DNA from 3 places in the Methylocystis sp. IM3 genome. Region 1 is predicted to be linked to each of the others. Evidence: predicted binding sites of a transcription regulator. Region 1 holds the regulator's gene; each other region holds the start of a gene.
The links. Region 1 encodes LexA, which represses DNA repair genes until DNA is damaged. Its sites were predicted from a motif close to TGTTCNNNNTGTGTTCNG; they were not measured.
Positions count from the first base shown of each region.

Region 2: ruvC (crossover junction endodeoxyribonuclease RuvC) is a predicted target of LexA. The motif match lies at 4,834-4,851, and genes of this name have one in related genera.
Region 3: WOC76_RS19365 (PA0069 family radical SAM protein) is a predicted target of LexA. The motif match lies at 2,786-2,803, and genes of this name have one in related genera.

Region 1 is NZ_JBBPBZ010000002.1:1,168,691-1,175,232, forward strand. Features, by position in the region: gene WOC76_RS07515 (hypothetical protein) at 1-4, opposite strand, end outside; gene WOC76_RS07520 (acetyl-CoA carboxylase carboxyltransferase subunit alpha) at 167-1,132, shown strand; gene WOC76_RS07525 (L,D-transpeptidase family protein) at 1,289-2,479, shown strand; gene lexA (transcriptional repressor LexA) at 2,644-3,354, shown strand; gene WOC76_RS07535 (ComEC/Rec2 family competence protein) at 3,514-5,763, opposite strand; gene WOC76_RS07540 (hypothetical protein) at 5,830-6,027, opposite strand; gene WOC76_RS07545 (DUF2336 domain-containing protein) at 6,171-6,542, shown strand, end outside.
Region 2 is NZ_JBBPBZ010000002.1:1,568,582-1,575,123, reverse strand. Features, by position in the region: gene WOC76_RS09520 (rhomboid family intramembrane serine protease) at 1-546, shown strand, start outside; gene WOC76_RS09515 (CBS domain-containing protein) at 620-1,051, shown strand; gene WOC76_RS09510 (patatin-like phospholipase family protein) at 1,105-2,103, opposite strand; gene hisI (phosphoribosyl-AMP cyclohydrolase) at 2,661-3,044, opposite strand; gene folE (GTP cyclohydrolase I FolE) at 3,044-3,742, opposite strand; gene WOC76_RS09495 (iron-sulfur cluster assembly scaffold protein) at 4,000-4,449, shown strand; gene WOC76_RS09490 (hypothetical protein) at 4,440-4,718, opposite strand; gene ruvC (crossover junction endodeoxyribonuclease RuvC) at 4,854-5,360, shown strand; gene ruvA (Holliday junction branch migration protein RuvA) at 5,357-5,974, shown strand; gene WOC76_RS09475 (methyltransferase family protein) at 6,061-6,542, shown strand, end outside.
Region 3 is NZ_JBBPBZ010000002.1:3,560,478-3,567,019, forward strand. Features, by position in the region: gene WOC76_RS19355 (CHAD domain-containing protein) at 8-988, opposite strand; gene WOC76_RS19360 (homospermidine synthase) at 1,154-2,587, shown strand; gene WOC76_RS19365 (PA0069 family radical SAM protein) at 2,922-4,046, shown strand; gene WOC76_RS19370 (ribonuclease HII) at 4,164-4,772, shown strand; gene WOC76_RS19375 (site-specific DNA-methyltransferase) at 4,919-6,091, shown strand; gene uppP (undecaprenyl-diphosphatase UppP) at 6,208-6,542, opposite strand, start outside.

The DNA.
Region 1 (6,542 bases):
CCATTCCCGCCCGCCAGCGACTTCGATGTGTGGATGATGCTACACAAAGCTGGTTCGAGCCCGGCGCCGTCCTTTTCTTGACTTCGTAGCGCCGAGCGGCGAGTTTGCGCGCGCGAAGCCGCCCCCGGCTGCCCGAAGGCTTTCAAGCAAGGAATCCCCCTCGTCCATGCGCTCCTATCTCGACTTCGAAAAGCCCGTCGCCGAACTCGAAACCAAGGTGGAGGAGCTGCGCACGCTGGCCGAGAAAGGCGAAGGGGTGTCTATCGCCGAGGAGCTGACCAAGCTCGAGGCGAAGGCCGCCAAGGCGCTCGCGGATCTCTATGCGGGCCTGACGCCCTGGCAGAAGATTCAGGTCGCGCGCCATCCCCAGCGGCCGCATTTCTCGGATTACGTCAAGCAGCTCGTCACCGAATTCACGCCGCTCGCCGGCGACCGCTTCTTCGGCGAGGATTCGGCCATCGTCGGCGGCTTCGGCCGCTTCCGGGGGGAGCCGGTCTGCATCATCGGTCAGGAGAAGGGCTCCGACACGGCGAGCCGCCTGCACCACAATTTTGGCATGGCGCGCCCCGAGGGATATCGCAAGGCCGTTCGCCTCATGGAGCTCGCCGACCGTTTCGGCCTGCCGGTTATCTCGCTCGTCGATACCGCCGGCGCCTTTCCGGGCATCGACGCCGAGGAGCGCGGCCAGGCCGAGGCCATCGCCCGCTCGACGGACGCCTCGCTTCAGCTTGGCGTCCCCAATGTCGCGGTCGTGGTGGGGGAGGGCGGCTCGGGCGGGGCCATCGCCATCGCGGCCGCCAACAAGGTGCTGATGCTCGAGCACGCGGTTTACACCGTCGCCTCGCCCGAGGCGTCGGCCTCGATCCTGTGGCGCGATTCGGCCAGGGCGCAGGACGCCGCGACCAGCATGAAGATCACCGCGCAGGATCTGCTGAAATTCGGGATCATCGACCTGATCGTCGCGGAGCCTGCGGGCGGCGCCCATCGTGATCCCGCCGCCGCCATTGCTGCCGTCGGCGACGCGGTCTCGCTGGAGCTTTCGCGCCTGACCAATCTGTCGCGCGAGCAGTTGCGTCACGCCCGCGCCGAAAAGTTTCTCAATATGGGGCGCAAGCTCGACGAGAAGCGTTAAGGTAAATGCGTAAAAAGCTCTTGTTCCAACCCCTCCAGAGGCGCCACGAACACTTTGTCGCCCAATGTTGGGACTAAGCAGCCAGATGGGCTGGGAGGCCCTCGCCCGTCGGCTTGCGTGAGCGGCGGGCAGGGACGCTGAAGGGAGCTCGAGAGCATGACATACCGGGTCCTGAAGCCGGCCGTATCGGCCGCCGCCTTCGCCGCGCTGTCTCTTGTCGCGCTCTCACTTGCCGCCTGCCAGGACAGCGGATTGTCCCATCGCTCCCTCGCGCCGATCCCGCGCGAGACCCTCGCCCTCATGGAGAAAGTCGGCGCCAGCAAGGAATCGCCCATGCTGATCCGCGCCTACAAGAAAGAGGCCGAGCTCGAGATCTGGAAGATGGGCGCCGACGGCAAATACGTCCATCTCAAGACCTATCCCATGTGCCGCTGGTCGGGCCAGCTCGGACCCAAGACGCGCGAGGGCGACCGTCAGGTGCCGGAGGGCTTCTATTCGATCAGCCCGGCGCAGATGAATCCCAATTCGTCCTATTATCTGTCCTTCAACGTCGGCTATCCCAACCAGCTCGACAGGGCGCTGGGCCATACCGGCGGCACCATCATGGTGCACGGCGCCTGCTCCTCGGCGGGCTGCTTCTCCATGACGGACGCGCAGATCGCCGAAATCTACGCCGTCGCGCGCTCCTCCTTCGAGGGCGGCCAGCGCTCGATTCAGATGCAGTCGTTTCCATTCCGCATGACAGCGGACAATTTGGCCAAGCACCGGCTCGACCCCAACATCGGTTTCTGGAAGAACCTCAAGGAAGGCAGCGACCACTTCGAGGTGACGAAGGAGGAGCCGCAGGTCGCCTTCTGTGGCCGTCGCTATGTCTTCAACGCCGAATCGGACGGGCATCTGGATCCGCTTTCCGCCTGTCCGCCGCTCAGGCAGGACCCCGAGATCGTCGCCAGCGTCTCCGCCAAGGCCGCGAAGGACGAGGCGAAAATTGCCGAGCTTTCGCAGGAGGTGAAGCCGGTGCGCGTCGTGTATCAGGACGGCGGCATGCATCCGAGCTTCCTTTCCAAGGTCGCCGAGACGAGCCGGCCCGAGGCGGTCGCGCCGCCGGAGGAGATCGCGCTCGAGGACAAGGCGGCGCGCGGCGGCAAGCCTGCGCCGCTCGCCGCGAAATCGCCGGTCGTGACCATGGCCGCCGCCAAGGCGGCGACGCCGGCCCGCCCGGCGGAAACGACGAGCGTCGCGCGGGCGCTGTCGACGGATACGCGCCGGGACATGTCGGCGCTCGCCGCCACCGCCGACGATGGTCCGACGTCTTCGATCAAGCGGGCGCTGAAGCTGAAGAAATAGCGGGCGGGCGTCGCTTCGCCGGCGCGCGCGAGGCTTTTCCTGGCGACCGCCCTGCCGCATTTGCCCTTGCGGAACGCAAAGGGAACGTCTAAGAATCGTTCATGATTTGTTTGTAACGCGCGACTGCTCTCAAGGGGCTGTCACCGTGGCGACAGGGGCGTTCCATGCTGACGAAAAAGCAGAGCGATCTGCTGCGTTTCATTCATGAGCGGCTAAAGGAATCGGGCGTTCCGCCCTCTTTCGACGAGATGAAGGACGCGCTCGATCTGCGATCCAAATCCGGCATCCATCGGCTCATTCTCGCCCTCGAGGAGCGGGGCTTCATCCGCCGTCTGCCCAATCGCGCCCGTGCGCTCGAAGTGCTGCGTCTGCCCGAGTCCGCGACGCCCAGGGGCGGCGCCGGCTCCCGTGGGGGCAAATTTGCGCCAGCGGTGATTCAGGGCAATCTCGGTCGCGTCCGCCCACTGAGCGAACGCGAGGAGTCGGGCAATCAACCGGTGGCGATCCCCGTCATGGGGCGCATCGCGGCGGGCACGCCGATCTCGGCTATTCAGAGCCGCAGCCATACGATCAGCATGCCGCCCGACATGCTCTCGAATGGGGAGCATTTCGCGCTCGAGGTGCGCGGCGATTCGATGATCGAGGCCGGCATTCTCGATGGCGACACGGTCGTCATCAAGAAGCAGGATCACGCGGACTCGGGCGACATCGTCGTGGCGCTGATCGAGGACGAGGAGGCGACGCTGAAGCGGCTGCGCAAGCGCGGCGCCTCCATCGCGCTGGAAGCGGCCAATCCCGCCTATGAGACCCGGATTTTTGGCCCCGACAAGGTGCGAATCCAGGGCAAGCTCGTCAGCCTGTTGCGGAAATATTGAACCTTTCCCTCTGATTTACAGGGATAGTCATATCGGCTCTGAAGGGGTTCGCCCATCCCGCTTCTCGCGGGCGGACGACGTGAGGCGGGCGGGGCGGCTCCGCTCCCTCGCAAACCCCGTCGTTTTGACTGGGACGCGACGCTTTCGCGCCGCTGTGGTTCATTCCATCGGTTCCGAGAGTTCCGCTTCCTCGCTCTCCTCATCCTCGGGCGCCGCGGCGCGCCCGGTCGCGGGCGGCGGGCGGGGAGACCAGGGCCGGTCCTCGTCGACCCCGCGCGCGGTCGTCCACAGGACGCCGCCTTCCTTGGCGAACTGCAAGGACACGGCCCCCGTTTCCGCGAGCCTGATACGGTCGATGACGAGCGGCGCGCCGCAGCCTTCGGGCGCGCGCAGCGGCGTGACGACGATCGCCGCCCGCGCGCAATCTTCGAGAAAAGCGCCGCGCGCGGTGACGAGCGCCACAAAACGCCCGTCCGCCAGACGGGCTACGCATCCGTAATCGTCGCAAGCGGTCCCGTCTTTCGCTTCGACGACGCTTCGGCCGTCGGCGTCGGCGCGCAGCCATTGTTCCGCCGCGAAGGCGCCGGGCCTCCTGGCGAGCAAAGCGAGTTCTCCCGAGGCGAGACGGATCGCCGCTGCGTCTCCCGACGCGGGGATGGCGAGATCGAATCCGGCGCCGCTCCTGGCGCCGAGGAGCCCGATCAGCGCCAGCGGAATGGCCGTGGCGCGCAGCGCGCTGGTCCGCCAGAGCACCGCGGAGAGCACGGCGAGGGCAAGAAAGACGATCGCCCAGGGCGCGAAAGCCTTCACCTGAAGGCTGGCGCCGGGCGCGCTGGCGATGAGGCCGGCAAGCCATGTGACGAGATGGATGCCCATCTCCAGCCAGCGCCAGATGAAGCCGTCGAGCCCGAAGGGGTAGAGCGCGGCGCCGAGAAGCGCGCAAGGCACGGCGAAAAACTCGATGACGGCGAGCGTCAGAGGATTGCCGATCAGCACATAGGGGCTGATCTCGTGGAAGTCATAGGCCATGAAGGAGGCGGTCGCGGAAGTGGCGCAGAGCGTCGCGACCACGAGCGCGCCAGGGCCATGCAAAAGACGCTCGGCCAGAATTTCGCGCCACTCCACAAAACGTCCGGGCGGGGAAGGCGCCGTCCCCGAGCGGCTGTGGGCGAGACGCTGGCCCCGCCATTCATAGACGGCGATGAGCGCCGCGACAGCCGCGAAGGAGAGCTGGAAGCTTGCGCCCAATATCGCCTCCGGTTCGAAGGCGACGACGAAGAAGGCCGCGAGCGCGAGATTGCGCATGGAGAGCGACGGCCGATCGAACAGCACGGCGGCGAGCATGATCAGCGTCATGATCAGCGCGCGCTCCGTCCCGACGCGCGAGCCGGTGGCGATGTCGTACAGAATTGCGCCGACGATGGCGAGCGCCGCCGCCCATTTCTTGATGGGATAGTTGAGGGCGAGCGTCTGCGACGTCGCGAGCAGACGGCGCAGGCCGACGAAGAAAATGCCGGCGACGAGCGTCATCTGGATGCCGGAGATCGTGACGATGTGAAAAATGCCGGCGCGCCGGATGAGATCTTTGGCATTCTCGGACAGAAAGTCGCGCTTGCCCGTGACCATGGCCGCGGCAATCGCGCCGGCGTCGCCGCCGATCGTCCTGTCGACGCGCAGCGCGAGCGCATTTCGCACGCGGTCGACCCCGGCGAAAAAACGTAGCGACACCGGCGCCGGATCGGGGGGCGGCATGGTCTCGATGCGGCCGAGCGCGCTGCCGACGCCGCCGATCCGCGCGAAATAGGCGTCCCGCGCAAAATCATAGCCGCCCGGCAGCGCCGCCCGCGCGGGCGGCAGAAGCCGCGCCTTCAGGGCGATAAAGTCGCCCGCGGCGAAATGCGGCTCGCCGCGCATTGTGAGGCGCACGCGCGCGGGCGCAACATCATTCAAAAAACCCTCCGCACTCGCGACGCGCAGGATGAAGCGCGCGCCGCTGGCGCGCAGGTCGATCTCTTCGACGAATCCCGTCAATTCGCCGACGCCCGTCCTTGCGACGACCGGCGCCGCGACCCGCGCCGTGCGCCAGGCTCCCGCGGCAAAGCCGGCCGCCACGAAGGCGAGGGCGAGAAAAAGTCCATGGGCGCGCGCGTGGCGGCGGGTGAGAAAGGCGATCAGGACGACACTGGCGAGCGCCCCGAAGCAAAGGGTGAGCGAAGGCTCGCGGTTGGCGCTGAAATAGAGGACCACGCCGCCAATGGCGCCGACTGCGCGCCACAGAAAGGGCCGCCTGAGTTCGACTTCCTCGGCGTAGGCGCGCCGTAGCGCCTCCGGCGGCCAGTAGAGGCGCGGCGCGATCGAAACAACGCCGCCGCCAAGCTCCCGATGTTCAGCCGCCCGTGCGTCGCTCATCCCGACCCCCGCGACGAGACCTTAATGCGAGTCGTCGGCCGGCGCCATGGCCAAGATCACGCTCCCTCAGCCCCTGGCGCGGCTCTTGCGCTTCTTGCCGCCCTGCGGCCCCCGGCCCGGCGTGTGCGTCTCGAGGGCGGGCGTCTCGTCCATGCGCAGGTAGCGCACGCCGAGGAAGAACAATATTTGAGCGTCGCCGGTGCGCGGCTCGCTCACACGGCGCGGGATGTTCCCACGCAATCCGAAGGCGATGACCTCCCCCATGTCGACCTCTTCGTGGCGGCTTTGGTCCAAAATGAATCAACTCTGAACGGAATTAGGGGGCGGCGAGGGTTAATGTTCCGCTAACGACCCGGGGCTAGTCTCTCTCCTCCAGTTGCGTAAGCGTTCGAGTGAGTAGCCGATCCATGCATCGAGATATGTCAGGGCGACGGATCGACCATGCCGCGCTTCTTGGCGCCATCGTCGACCAGTTTGTCGCGCGGCAGATACATCCGATTGGCGACATCAAGCAATTCGAACAACTTGCGCTTGGCCTCATCGATATCGTCGACGCCAACGCCGCGGCGCGCATCGCCCGTCCCTTATGCATGCATCCCGAGACGCCGGCGTCGGTCTTTCCGTGTCTTCTCGCCAAGGGCGGGCCTTGCGCCGAGCTTGCCCTGCAATTTGCTCCCGCCCTCCCGCGCGCCGATCTGCTGGCCGCCGCGCAGGGCGGCGCGCCTCTTGCCTGCGCGGTCGCCCGACGCGCCGAGCTCGATCGAGATGTCGTCGACGCG
Region 2 (6,542 bases), 400 kb from region 1:
GAGGAGATCGCGGTCCAACTGAGCGACGGCCCGCTCGTCTTTCTCACGCCCCTGACCTACGCCTTCCTGCATGGCGGCTGGACACATCTCGCCATCAACGCCCTCACCTTCGCCGCCTTCGGCGCGCCCGTCGCGCACCGGCTGGGCGTGCGCCGCTTTCTGTGGTTTTTCGGGGCCTGCGCGGTGGCGGGCGCCCTGACGCATTTTGCGCTCCACCCGCTGGACGCCACGCCCGTCGTCGGCGCCTCGGCGGCAATCTCCGGAACCATGGCGGCGATCGTGCGTTTTGCATTCACCCCCGGCGCGCGGCTGGGTCGTGGCGCAATGGATGGAAGAGGGACGCGGACCGCCTCTCTTTCACAGCTCGGCGAGAACAGACAGGCGATGCTTTTTCTGATCGTCTGGTTCGGCGCAAATCTCCTCTTCGGCGTCTTTCCCGAGGCGATGGGCTCGACTGAGCCGATCGCCTGGGAAGCGCATCTGGGAGGGTTCCTTTTCGGGCTTCTGACCTTTGGCGCCTTCGATCATTGGGGGCGGCGCGTCTAGCTCTTTCCGCTCGGACAGCCGCCGTCGCCCGCCGCACGCTCGGGACAGGCCAGGCGCGTCGAGGGAGGGAGCCATGACTGTTGCTTGTATTCTTTCGGAAAAAGGACGACACGTCGTGACCGCCGCGCCGGCGGTCTCGCTACGGCAAGTGACACAGGAACTGATGCGCCACGGAATTGGAGCGCTCGTCGTCGTCGATGGCGCCGGCGCGGTCGTCGGCGTGATCTCGGAACGAGACGTCGTGGCGGCGATCGCCACACATGGTTCGCGGGCGCTCGACGAGCCGGTCGAAAGCCACATGCAGCAAAACCCGGTCATCGCCCACGAGAACGACACGGTCGACTCCACCATGCAGACGATGACGCTGGAGCGGCGTCGCCACCTGCCCGTCATGCGGGACGGCCGGCTTTCGGGCCTCGTCTCGATTGGAGACGTGGTGAAATATCGCATCCGCGTGATCGAGGAAGAGCATCGCTGCATGCGTGAATATATTGCCCAGGCCTGAAACGGCCCTCGCCCTCCGGTCGCGCCCCTTTCGGCGCGATCGGCCGTCCGTGGTCACACGGTCGCGCCGGGAATCGGAATATGGGCGAAGATATTCGGCAAAGCGCGCTTGGCGGCCGAGCGCCCGACATTGATGAGCTGGTCCGCCTTGTGGAAATCGAACATGCCGATATCTTCCATCCGCGCGGTGATGGTGGCGTCCGGCGGGTCGCCCGCGAGGCGCGAGCGCAGGATACGATCCTGAATGATGTTGAAGGCGTCGATCATCGCCGTCGCCACATTCGGCGCGTCACCGGGCTGGCGCTCGAAATAACGCGGGAGAATGCGATCCACGAAGGAGATGTCCGGCTTCTCGCCGAAAGGCCCGGCCTCGGCGGCGCGCTTGGCGGCCGCCGGATCGTCGCGGATGACGCGCGCCCGATACATGGTGTCGGCCGTCACATTGACCGCGATGACGAACTCGGCGCCGAGCGCGCGACAGACCGTCACCGGCACGGGATTGACCAGCGCCCCGTCGAATAGCCAGCGGTCGCCCACGCGCACGGGCTCGAAGATGCCGGGGAGCGCATAGGACGCGCGGATCGCATGGGCGAGCCCGCCGCGTTGCAGCCACACTTCGTGGCCCGTCCCCACCTCGGTCGCGACAGCCGCGAAGGGGATCGGCAGGTCCTCGACGTTGAGAGAGTCCAGCTCCTGCTCCAGCGCCGCCCTCAACCGCTCGCCCGTGATGAGGCTCGCGCCCGAGAAAGAAAGGTCCATCAGCGTGAAGACGCGACGGCGCGTGAGCGACCGCGCGAAAGTCTCGATCTGGTCGAGCCTCCCTGCCGCATAGCACCCGCCGACCACGGCGCCGATGGACGTTCCCGCGACAATGTCGGGATGAATGCCCTGCTCCGACAGTTCACGCAACACGCCGATATGCGACCAGCCGCGCGCCGCGCCGGCCCCGAGCGCAAGCCCGATCAAAGGCTGCCCCCGCGGTTTCCCGCTCTGGTCGCGGTCCTGCTCTATAACGGCCGGAGGTTTCCCTTCCGGCGTCTCCGTTGCGTTCATTGCGTCCCGCGACTCGCTGGTGATCGAAGAGTCGGTGCGTCGTAGCAGCGATAGCATCACATTCGTCCGCGGTTTCCTCAAGTTATTGTTATCTTGACCTTGCGAGGGGCTTAATTGGCAGCCTTTCCAAAAACTCTCCCGCAAAACCATTTAGGGATCGTAGCGAAAACGCCAATATGCGGAACCCGCCACGCTTCGCTGCTTCGTCGCCACACTGCGCATCGCCCGCCGGGTCGAATTTGGCCACCAGCTCCCTCTTCCGAGGAGGCGGGGCTTTGTTTTTGGACAGCTCAGGCGCCGCAGTGGTTTCGATTGGAGGGTTGCATGACTGGATTGGCTCTAGCCGACCTCGCCGGCCGCCTTCGCACTCGCTCCCGTCCTCGTCGAGGCGCATTCCTGGGTCCGCGTCCATCGCGGCGCGAAGGCCTCGCATAGCTGCAAGAAGCAGCAAAAGGAGCAGAAAGAAGCTCCCGCGGCGGCCGAAAAGGATCAGCGCCGGCATAGAAAACCGATATGTGACGCGCTCGGCCCCGAACGGGAGCCATTGCCCGCGCCCGCTAATTTCCGAATACGAGCCGACGGCCGCCGTCTTCGGTCGTAAGCCGCCGGTAGAAGCAGGATTTGCGGCCGGTATGGCACGCCTTGCCGTCGCCGCCGGCCTCGACCGTCAGCATGATGGCGTCCTGGTCGCAATCGACCGCGAGCGACAGAACGCGCTGGACCTGTCCGGATGTGTCGCCCTTGCGCCAGAGCGCGTTACGCGAACGGGACCAATAGTGGGCGACTCCGGTCTCGATGGTCTTGTCCAGCGCGAGCTGGTTCATATAGGCGACCATCAGAATTTCGCGCGATGCGGCCTCGACCGTCACGCAGACAATAAGGCCGTTCGCGTCGAAGCGGGGGGCGAATTCCGCGCCCTCCTCCAGCGCCGCCTTGTCCATCAGCGCGCCCCGCGCAACAGCGTGTAGAAATGCGCCTGCTGGGCCGGATCGTCCCGGAAGACGCCCGAAAACTGGACGGTCACGGTCGACGATCCCTGTTTCAGCACGCCGCGCATCGACATGCACATATGCTCGGCCTCGACCAGCACGGCGACGCCGCGTGGGTGTAGATGTTTCTCGATCTCGCCGGCGATCTGCGCCGTCATCGCCTCCTGGGTCTGCAGGCGACGCGCGAAGACATCGACGAGACGCGCGAGCTTGGAAAGGCCCACGACGCCGCCTGTCGGATAATAGGCGATATGCGCCCTTCCGACGAAGGGCACGACATGGTGCTCGCAATGCGAGGTGAAGGGGATGTCGCGCACGAGCACGAGGTCGTCGTAGCCCTCGACCTCCTCGAAAACGCGGGACAGCACCTCGTCCGCATTCTCCTGATACCCCTTGAAGAACTCCTCATAGGCCTTCACCACGCGGCGCGGCGTCTCTTGCAGGCCCTCGCGGTCGGGATCGTCTCCGGCCCAACGCAGCAGGGTGCGGACGGCGGCCTCGGCCTCGGCGCGGGAGGGGCGTTCGAGCGTCTTCGCGACGGGCGCCGTCACGGGGCGCTCGGCGGTTGCAGGCGTTGCGTCCATCATGGGCTCGGAGCGGTCTTCTTCGAAACTGGGGCGGGCAGGAAAGGTCTTAACCACGTCATCCATGTGGCGCCTCCTCGAACAATCGCGCCGCGGACGGGCGGCGCTTGCCCCCATGCGGTCAAGACGCATGGGTCGGAACCTCAAATCACGCCCCTCGTATGCGAGAAAACGACGCGAAATTCGAGACTTCGCCTGAGTCTTGCAGAAACCTGCGGCGCCTCGGCGTTGCGCCGGGACCGCCGCTTTCGCGCCAGCCCTCGAGACTCTATATAAAGGCGAGCGGGAGCGAAGGTAAGCCCCGCGCCGAGACCGCGCTGAACATGCTCGACAAGGTCTATAACGCCAGAATCCTCGAACTGGCCGGAAACATCCCGCGTATCGGACGCCTGGCGCAGCCGGATGCGTCCGCCAAGGCCTATTCCAAGCTTTGCGGCTCGACCATCACGGTCGATCTCGACCTCCGCGACGGGAAAGTCGCGGATTACGCCCACGAGCTGAAAGCCTGCGCCCTCGGCCAGGCCTCGGCCTCGATCATGGCCCGCAATGTGGTGGGCTCGACCCCCCAGGAGCTGCGCGAGGCCCGCGAGGCGCTGCGTCGAATGCTGAAGGAGAACGGCCCGCCGCCGAAAGGCAAATGGGCCGACCTCGCCGTGCTGGAGCCCGTTCGCGACTACAAGGCGCGGCACGGGTCAACGATGCTGGCGTTCGACGCGGTGGTGGAGGCCTTGAGAAAGGTCGACCCCGAAGATGCAATGCGATCTCAGGACTGACTTCGCTCGGGCAATTTCCCGATGTGGGAAAAGCTTCGTCCAGCCTCACGCCTGATCGGGCCGCGCCAACAGTTTCCCACTGCATCGACCACGACGCAGGTTTCGACGCCGCCGCCCGCCGAAGCGGCGATGCTGATCGGTAACACCGGCTTCGGCTCAAGTTTCCCAAAGACGTCGGGCGGTCCGAATGTACTGTCGATCGTCGCGACGTTGCCGTCGACGTCGACGATAACAGCCACTCCATCGGCGCTGGCGATCACATAGCTCATGCATCCCCCCTCTTCGCGAGTAATCCAGCCCGATTAAAGCAAAGCTCTGGCTCGAACGTCAACGCGTTTCAACCGCTCGTCTCTGTCCTCCCTGCGGTCCTAGCCTGCGCCTCGATGTTTTGGTTATGTTCGATCATGCCCGCTCCTCCGATTCGCATCCTCGGCATCGACCCCGGCCTCAGAAACACCGGCTGGGGCGTCATCGAGTCCCAAGGCTCCCGCCTGTCCTTCGTCGCCTGCGGCCGCGTGCGGTCGGACGCGTCGCTCGACATGGGCAACCGGCTTCGTCAGCTGCACGAGGGACTTATGCAGGTCATCGCGGATCATGCGCCACATGAGGCGGCGGTGGAGGAGACCTTCGTCAATCGCGACCCGCAATCGACCCTCAAACTCGGCCAGGCGCGTGGCGTTGCGCTGATGGCGCCGGCGCTCGCAGGGATCGAGATCGCGGAATACGCCGCCAATCTCGTGAAAAAGACCGTCGTGGGCGCCGGCCACGCGGAGAAGGCGCAAATCCAGATGATGGTGCGTGTGCTTCTGCCCGCTAGTCAGGCGGCCTCCGCCGACGCGGCGGATGCGCTGGCGGTCGCGATCTGCCATGCGCAGCACCGCGGCGCCCGCGCGCTGAGGGCGGCCCTATGATCGGCAAGCTCAAGGGCCTCGTCGACAGCTATGGCGAGGATTTCGTCATCCTCGACGTGAATGGCGTTGGCTATGTCGTGCATTGCTCGGGAAGGACGCTGCAAAAGCTCCCCCGCCCCGGCGAGGCGGCGGCGCTCGCCATAGAGACGCAGGTGCGCGAGGATTCGATCAAGCTTTTCGGCTTCCAGGGCGAGGCCGAACGCGACTGGTTCCGCCTGCTGCAAACCGTCCAGGGCGTCGGCGCCAAGGTGGCGCTCGGCATTCTCTCCATCCTCTCGGCCGCCGAACTCGGCTCGGCCATCGCCACGCAGGACAAGGCGATGGTCGCGCGGGCGCCGGGCGTCGGGCCGAAGCTCGCCGCGCGCATCGTCGCGGAGCTGAAGGACAAGGCCCCCGCCTTCGGCTCCGTTGATCCGGTCGTCGCCAAACTTTCGGGCGGCGACGAGGACCAGAACGCGCCCTCGGCCGTGCGAGACGCCATCTCGGCGCTCGTCAATCTCGGCTATGGCCGGCCGCAGGCGGCCGTGGCCGTTGCGGCCAGCGTGAAACTGCTCGGCGAAGGCGCCGAGACGGGCGCGCTCATCCGCCAGGGGCTGAAGGAGCTGGCCAAATAGCGCGTTAAGGCAAAGGTAAAGTCTTGTCGACAATAAGAGTGGGTTAACGCGGCGCAAAACCGCGCCGGCTGAACTCGGGGATCCGCATGAGCGTGGCACAGGCCAAGGGGCGCGTTCCGTTTCTGGCGCTGGCTGTCCGGCGGCTCCGGCAAGATTTGCAGTTCTCCCGCATTTTTCTCGTGGATCTCGCCGCGACCTCGGCTTACGCCGCGGCGACGCTGCTGCTTTTGCACCTGAGCGCCCCGACCCCACAAGGCGCGCGCGCCGTCCTTGTCGCTGGCGCGGTCTATGGGCTGTTGCTGGCCTTGAAGCTTGGCCTGGTCGTCTATCTTGAAAAAAGGGGCGGCGACGCGCGGCAGTTCGTCGGCTCCGAAACGCTCGTCACCAGCGGCGTCTATGCCTTCTCCCGAAACCCGGTCTATGTGGTTTCCCTTCTCCAGAGCCTCGCCTGGTCGCTCGGATTGATCGGCGTCTGCCTCACGAGCGAAGCGCCCTGCGCGCTGACGCTTCTCATGACGGTGGCGGCGCTGCTCTACGGCCATTACTGGGGCATGGACAGACTCATCGT
Region 3 (6,542 bases), 2.4 Mb from region 1:
CGGACCCTCACTCCCAGAAAGGCTCGAGCTTTTTGAGCTTTTTCTCGGTCTTTCGCGCATGGGCCGCCCCCTCCTGCGCCGCATGGGCGAACCAGCCGCGCACGAAGCCCGCGGCGCTCAGGCCCTCGCCGCTCCCGGTCTCGATCTCGTCGAGCAGGCGCTCGGCCATCGCCATGTCGTTGAAGGCGCCAAGCCCGTCCTGAATCTTCGCAAGCGTCGCGGCGAAATCGGCCGCCGCGTCCCGGTCGAACAGGCTTTCGAAAAACTCCGCCCCATAGCGGGCCTTCTTGAGCGCGATGCGGGCGGCGTGGCGTTCTTCCGGCGTGCGGTCGGCGAGTCCTTTGGTTTTCTTCAAGACGCGCTTTCGCAGCCTCGACAGCGTCTCGCGCGCGAAGTCGGTCGCCGATCCTTCGTCGATTGCGCCCGCCGCCGCCTCCCAGTCGCGCGAGGCGATGGCTTTGCGAAACGCCGAGAGAAAGGCGTCCAGTTGCGGTCCGCCGATCTCCGCCCGCGCGGCGCGATAGGCGCCGGCGCGGCGCCGTTCGAGAGCGTCGCGCAGGGCGGAAAAGCCCGGATCGTCGCCCATCGCCCGACCCGGCCCCTCCGCCAGCATGTCGCAAAAAACGTCGAGGTTGCGCGCCGCGCCGAGCACGGCCCCGATGCGCTTGGCTTGCATCCGCGCCTCCTCCAGCGTCGGACCGGAGAGCGCTTTTTTGAAAAGCCCCAGCGCCGCGCGCAGCCGCCGCAGGGCGACGCGCATCTGGTGAACGGCTTCCGCCGACGGTCGGGCCTCGAAAGCGGGGATATTGGCCTCGAAATGGTCGAGCGCGGCCGAAAAGACGCACACCGCCGCGTCCTCGACCGAATCGCTTGCGAGGAGTTTGACAGGCTTGGCCTTTTGCGGCTGGTCCGGCGTGACCGTGACGAGGCGCAGTTCGGCCGCGCGGGGAGCCGGCGTTTCGAGATCGCTTCCCCTCGCCGGTCCCATGGTCGCTCCCTCGGGCCGCTCCCTTGCGTTCGATTTCGATTCTGGCTTGCGGCGGGCCGGGGTCAAGAGCGGGCGGGAGCGTAAAATCCGCGCACTTGATTAAGACGCCGGCTCTTGCTTTATCGCGGCGCAACAATTTCGAACGAACCGCAGGAGACCGCGCATATGTCAGTCTGGCCCGTCTATGGCAAAATCACCGGCCCGATCGTCCTGATCGGCTTCGGCTCCATCGGGCGCGGCATCCTGCCCCTGATCGAACGCCACTTCGACTTAGACAAGGCGCGTTTCACGGTGATCGACCCGGTGGATACGCATCGCCGGCTTCTCGACGAGCGCGGGATCGCCTTCCTCAAGGAGAAGCTCACGCCCGAGAATTACCGCGAGGTGCTGACGCCGCTCCTGACCAAGGGCGGCGGACAGGGCTTCATCGTCAATCTTTCGGTCGACGTCTCCTCGCTCGCCATCATGAAGCTCGCGCGGGAATTGAAGGCGCTTTACGTCGATACGGTCATCGAGCCCTGGCCGGGCTTCTATTTCGACAAGTCCATGGGCAATGAGTCGCGCACCAATTACGCCCTGCGCGAGACGATCCTCGAGGAGCGCCGCCGGAGCCCCGGCGGAACGACCGCCGTCTCCTGCGTCGGCGCCAATCCCGGCATGGTGTCCTGGTTCGTCAAGCAGGCCCTCGTCAATATCGCCAAGGATACGGGCGTCTTCGACACGGAGCCCACGACACGCGCAGAATGGGGCGCGCTGGCGCAGAAGCTCGGCGTGAAGGGCGTCCATATCGCCGAGCGCGACACGCAGCGCGCCCGCAACCCCAAGCCGCTCGACGTCTTCGTCAACACCTGGTCGGTCGAGGGCTTCGTCTCCGAGGGCATGCAGCCGGCCGAACTGGGCTGGGGCACGCATGAAAAGGCGCTGCCCGACATCGGCCGCGCCCATCAGACGGGCTGCGGCGCGGCGATCTATCTCCTCTCGCCGGGCGCCAATACGCGCGTGCGCAGCTGGTGCCCGACGCCCGGCGCGCAATATGGCTTCCTCGTCACGCACAACGAATCGATCTCGATCGCGGACTATTTCACCGTGCGCGACGACAGCGGCAAGGCTGTCTATCGCCCCACCTGCCATTACGCCTATCACCCCGCCAATGACGCGGTGCTGTCGCTGCATGAAATGTTCGGCGCCGCCGGCAAGATGCAGCCGGAGTGGAAGATCCTCGACGAACATGAAATCGTCGACGGCATAGACGAACTCGGCGTGCTGCTCTATGGCCACGCCAGGAACGCTTATTGGTATGGCTCGCAGCTCTCGATCGAGGAGACGCGCGACCTCGCGCCCTATCAGAACGCCACCGGGCTGCAGGTTTCTTCCGCCGCGCTCGCCGGCATGGTCTGGGCGCTGGAAAATCCCGAGGCCGGCATCGTCGAGGCCGACGAGGTCGACTACAAGCGTTGCCTCGAGGTGCAGCTTCCCTATCTCGGCCCGGTGAAAGGCTATTACACCGACTGGACGCCGCTCGAGGGACGCCCCGGCCTCTTCCCCGAGGACATCGACGAGAGCGACCCCTGGCAGTTCAAGAATATTTTGGTGCGCTGAGCGCCCGTCCCCGCGCAATGTAAACGCGGGATTGTAAACAGGGACGAAAACGAGAACCCCTCCGCCGAGCGAGCGCCCGCCGTGGCGCTCCCCTGGCGGAGGGGTTGTTTTTTAAGGGGCTTTCCGAAAAGCGAAATCGTTCCCCGTCGAGGATGACCCCTATCGGCCCTCGCTCGCCTCTCTTGCGCCGGCCTCAATTGTTCTTTATCTGTTCGTTTATTCGTGGTTTGTTCCGATCCGGCAGGTCGAGCCGGCCGGCGCAAAAGTCTCCAGCCGCGACCACGGGGGGCCGGGCGACCGGCCTCCCGTCTCCAGAAAGAGGGCAAGGTCAGTCATGGGTCGGCTCGCGGACATCTCGCCTGACGCGGAGGCGGTCGCCGGCGCCGGGGCGCTGGTCGAGGCCGGGCGGCGGCGCGGGCGCGGGGCGCTTTCGAAGCGCAGCGGACGTTTTGAAAAGGAAAGCCGCGAGGAGGTCGACGACGGCTGGGGTTCGATCGCGAGCCTCGCGGCGCTCGAGACGCATTTCCACGTCGAGAAGCCGCGCTCGATGATCACGAAGAATGATTCGCCCGACATTCCTTTCGACCGCTCGATCAATCCCTATCGCGGCTGCGAGCATGGCTGCGTCTATTGTTTCGCGCGGCCCACCCACGCCTATATGGGTTTCTCGCCGGGGCTCGATTTCGAGACCGAGATTTTCGTCAAGGAAGGCGCGGCGCAGCTACTCGAACGTGAATTGTCCGCTCCGAATTATACGCCAAAGGTCATCGCCATCGGCACGAATACCGACCCCTATCAGCCCGCCGAAAAGCGCCACAGGGTGATGCGCAGCGTGCTCGAAACGCTGGCGCGGGCCAGACATCCGGTGGCGATCGTCACCAAATCGGCGCTCGCGCTGCGCGATCTCGATCTCATCGCGCCCATGGCCCGCGACGGGCTCGTCAAGATCGCCTTTTCGGTCACGACGCTCGATCCGCGCCTCGCCCGCATTATGGAGCCCCGCGCCGCGACGCCCGCGCGGCGGCTCGAAGCGATGGAGGCATTCGCGGCCGCCGGCGTCCCCGTCGCAGTGATGACGGCGCCGATCATTCCCGCCATCAACGACGACGAAATCGAAGCCATCCTCGCCCGCGCCCATGCCGCCGGCGCGCGCGAGGCGGGCTATGTGATGCTGCGCCTGCCGCTGGAATTGCGCGATCTCTTCAGCGAGTGGCTCGTCGCCAATTTTCCCGACAAGGCGCGCCGCGCCCTCTCGCTCGTGCGCTCGACGCGCGGCGGCAAGAGTTATGACCCGAGCTTCGGCAAGCGCATGACGGGCGAGGGGCCCTATGCCTGGATGATCGGCCGGAGGTTCGAGGTCGCGGCTAAACGGCTCGGCTTCCCGCAAACGGCCACGCGGCTGCGAACCGATCTTTTCGAGCCGCCGCGACAGGGGCCCCAGCAACTCGCCCTGTTTTAAGCGGGGAAAGCGCCGGCTTGCTCTTGCGCGTCGGCCTCGCAGGCGTTTTGCTGCGCCAATGACAACAAAAGGGAAAAGTCCCGCGTCCTCTCCTTCCCGCTCCGGAGCGGCGACGCCATGAGCGCGGGGCCCGATTTCCGCATCGAAGGACGCCTCTACCGGCAAGGCGTCTGGCCCGTCGCGGGCGTCGACGAAGTCGGGCGCGGGCCACTGGCAGGCCCCGTGACGGCGGCCGCCGTCATTCTCGATCCGAAGCGCCTGCCGCGCGGTCTCGACGATTCCAAGGCGCTGGCGCAAAAGGCGCGCGAGGACGCCTTCGAGCGCATCATGAAAAAGGCGCTGGCGGTGAGCGTCGCCTTCGTCACGCCCGCCGAAATCGACGCCATGAACATCCGCCAGGCGACGCTCGCGGCCATGGCGCGGGCCGTCGCCGGCCTCTCCCGCGCGCCGGCCTATGTCCTCGTGGATGGCTCCGATCCGCCCCGCCTCGCCTGCCCCTGCCGCGCCATCGTCAAGGGCGACGCCGCCGCCCTCTCCATCGCCGCCGCCTCCATCGTCGCCAAGGTCGCCCGCGACGCCATGATGCGCCGGCTCGGCGGACATTTTCCGGCCTATGGCTTCGAGACGAATGTCGGCTACGCCGCCAAGCGACATCTCGACGCGCTGCGCGAGATCGGCCCAACCCCCATTCACCGGATGAGTTTTTCGCCGCTGCGCGACGCCTGAAGCGCCCGTTAGCTTATTGCTAAGCTTGTCGTTTCATTAACAAAAACGTTCGAAAAAGAGACGCCCCCGCGCGCCCCTCCTATACGCGGCCTTTACCTCGTTTGGGCATCATCGCTCGTGTTCAAAGCGTATGTGGTGTTGCGTAAATGAGTAGCGCGCGCGTCGGGGCGGCCCGCCTCACTACCCGGATAAAGGTCACGCGTACCGGGATTTCTCAGGAGGGGCCGCACCGCGCGCCGCCGGCGCGCAATATGATCCTGCAAGGGGATTGCGTGTCGATGATGCTGGGCCTCGACGCCGAAAGCGTCGATCTCGTCTTCGCCGATCCGCCCTATAATTTGCAGCTTGCGAGCAAGCTCACCCGGCCGGATCAGAGCCTCGTCGACGCCGTCGACGACGATTGGGACAAATTCGCCGATTTCGCCGCTTACGACGCCTTCACCCGCGAATGGCTCGCCGCCGCGCGCCGCGCGATGAAGCCCACCGCGACGATCTTCGTCATCGGCTCCTATCACAATATCTTTCGCGTCGGCGCGATCATGCAGGATCTGGGCTTCTGGATCCTGAACGACATCGTCTGGCGCAAGAACAATCCCATGCCGAATTTCCGCGGCCGCCGTTTCACTAATGCGCATGAGACGATGATCTGGGCCGCGCGCGATGCGAGCGCCAAAAATTACACTTTCAATTACGAGGGGCTGAAGGCCGGCAACGAAGATTGTCAGATGCGCTCGGACTGGCTTCTGCCGATCTGCACCGGCGCCGAGAGGCTGAAAGACGCAAACGGCCGCAAGACCCATCCGACGCAAAAGCCCGAGACATTGCTCGCGCGCGTCATCCTCTCCGCCTCCAACGCCGGCGACCTCGTGCTCGATCCCTTCTTCGGCTCGGGCACGACCGGCGCCGTCGCCAAGCGCCTGCGCCGCCATTACATCGGCGTCGAGCGCGACCCCGTTTACGCCGAGGCGGCCGCGGCGCGCATCGCCGCCATTGAACCTCTGTCGGAGGAGGCCGTCGCGACGGCGCCGTCGAAACGCAGCGAACCGCGCATCGCCTTCGCAAGCCTCGTCGAGTCGGGGCTCATCGCGCCGGGCGCCCGTCTCACCGACGCGAAGCAGCGCCATTCTGCCGTGGTCCGCGCGGATGGGACGCTGTCGCTTTCGGGCGTCGTCGGCTCGATCCACAAGACCGGCGCGATGGCGCAGGGACTCCCCGCCTGCAACGGTTGGACCTTCTGGCATTACGAGTCCGAGGACCGCCTCGCGCCGATCGACGAGCTGCGCGCCCGAATCCGCCAGAGCCTGCGAGCGGCGGATTAGACTTTTCGCCGCCGCCCTTCGCGTCGAGACGATGCTGCGCAAGCGCTTCCGCGCCGCGCTCTACACGGACACAAAAGAGCGAGGCGGCGTCTGGAGAATGACGCCGCCGTCCGATGTCAGGCGAGCCAGCCCACGTAGAAGCCCACCAGCAGCACGACGCCGATGAAGCCGCGATAAACGACGAAGGGCCAGGCCGAGAAGCGCTCGAGAATCCGCAGCAGGCCCCAGATGGCCGCGAAGGCGGAGATCGAGGCGATGATGAGGCCGAGCGTCAGCACGGACCAGCCGTGCAGATCGAGATGCGCCTTGTGCAGCTCCCAAAGCTCCTTCAGCCCGGCAAGCGCGATGGCCGGCAGGCCGAGAAGGAAGGAGAAGCGCGCCGCCTCCTCGCGCTTGAGGTCCAGGAACAGCGCCGCCGTCAGCGTCGAGCCCGAGCGCGACACGCCGGGGA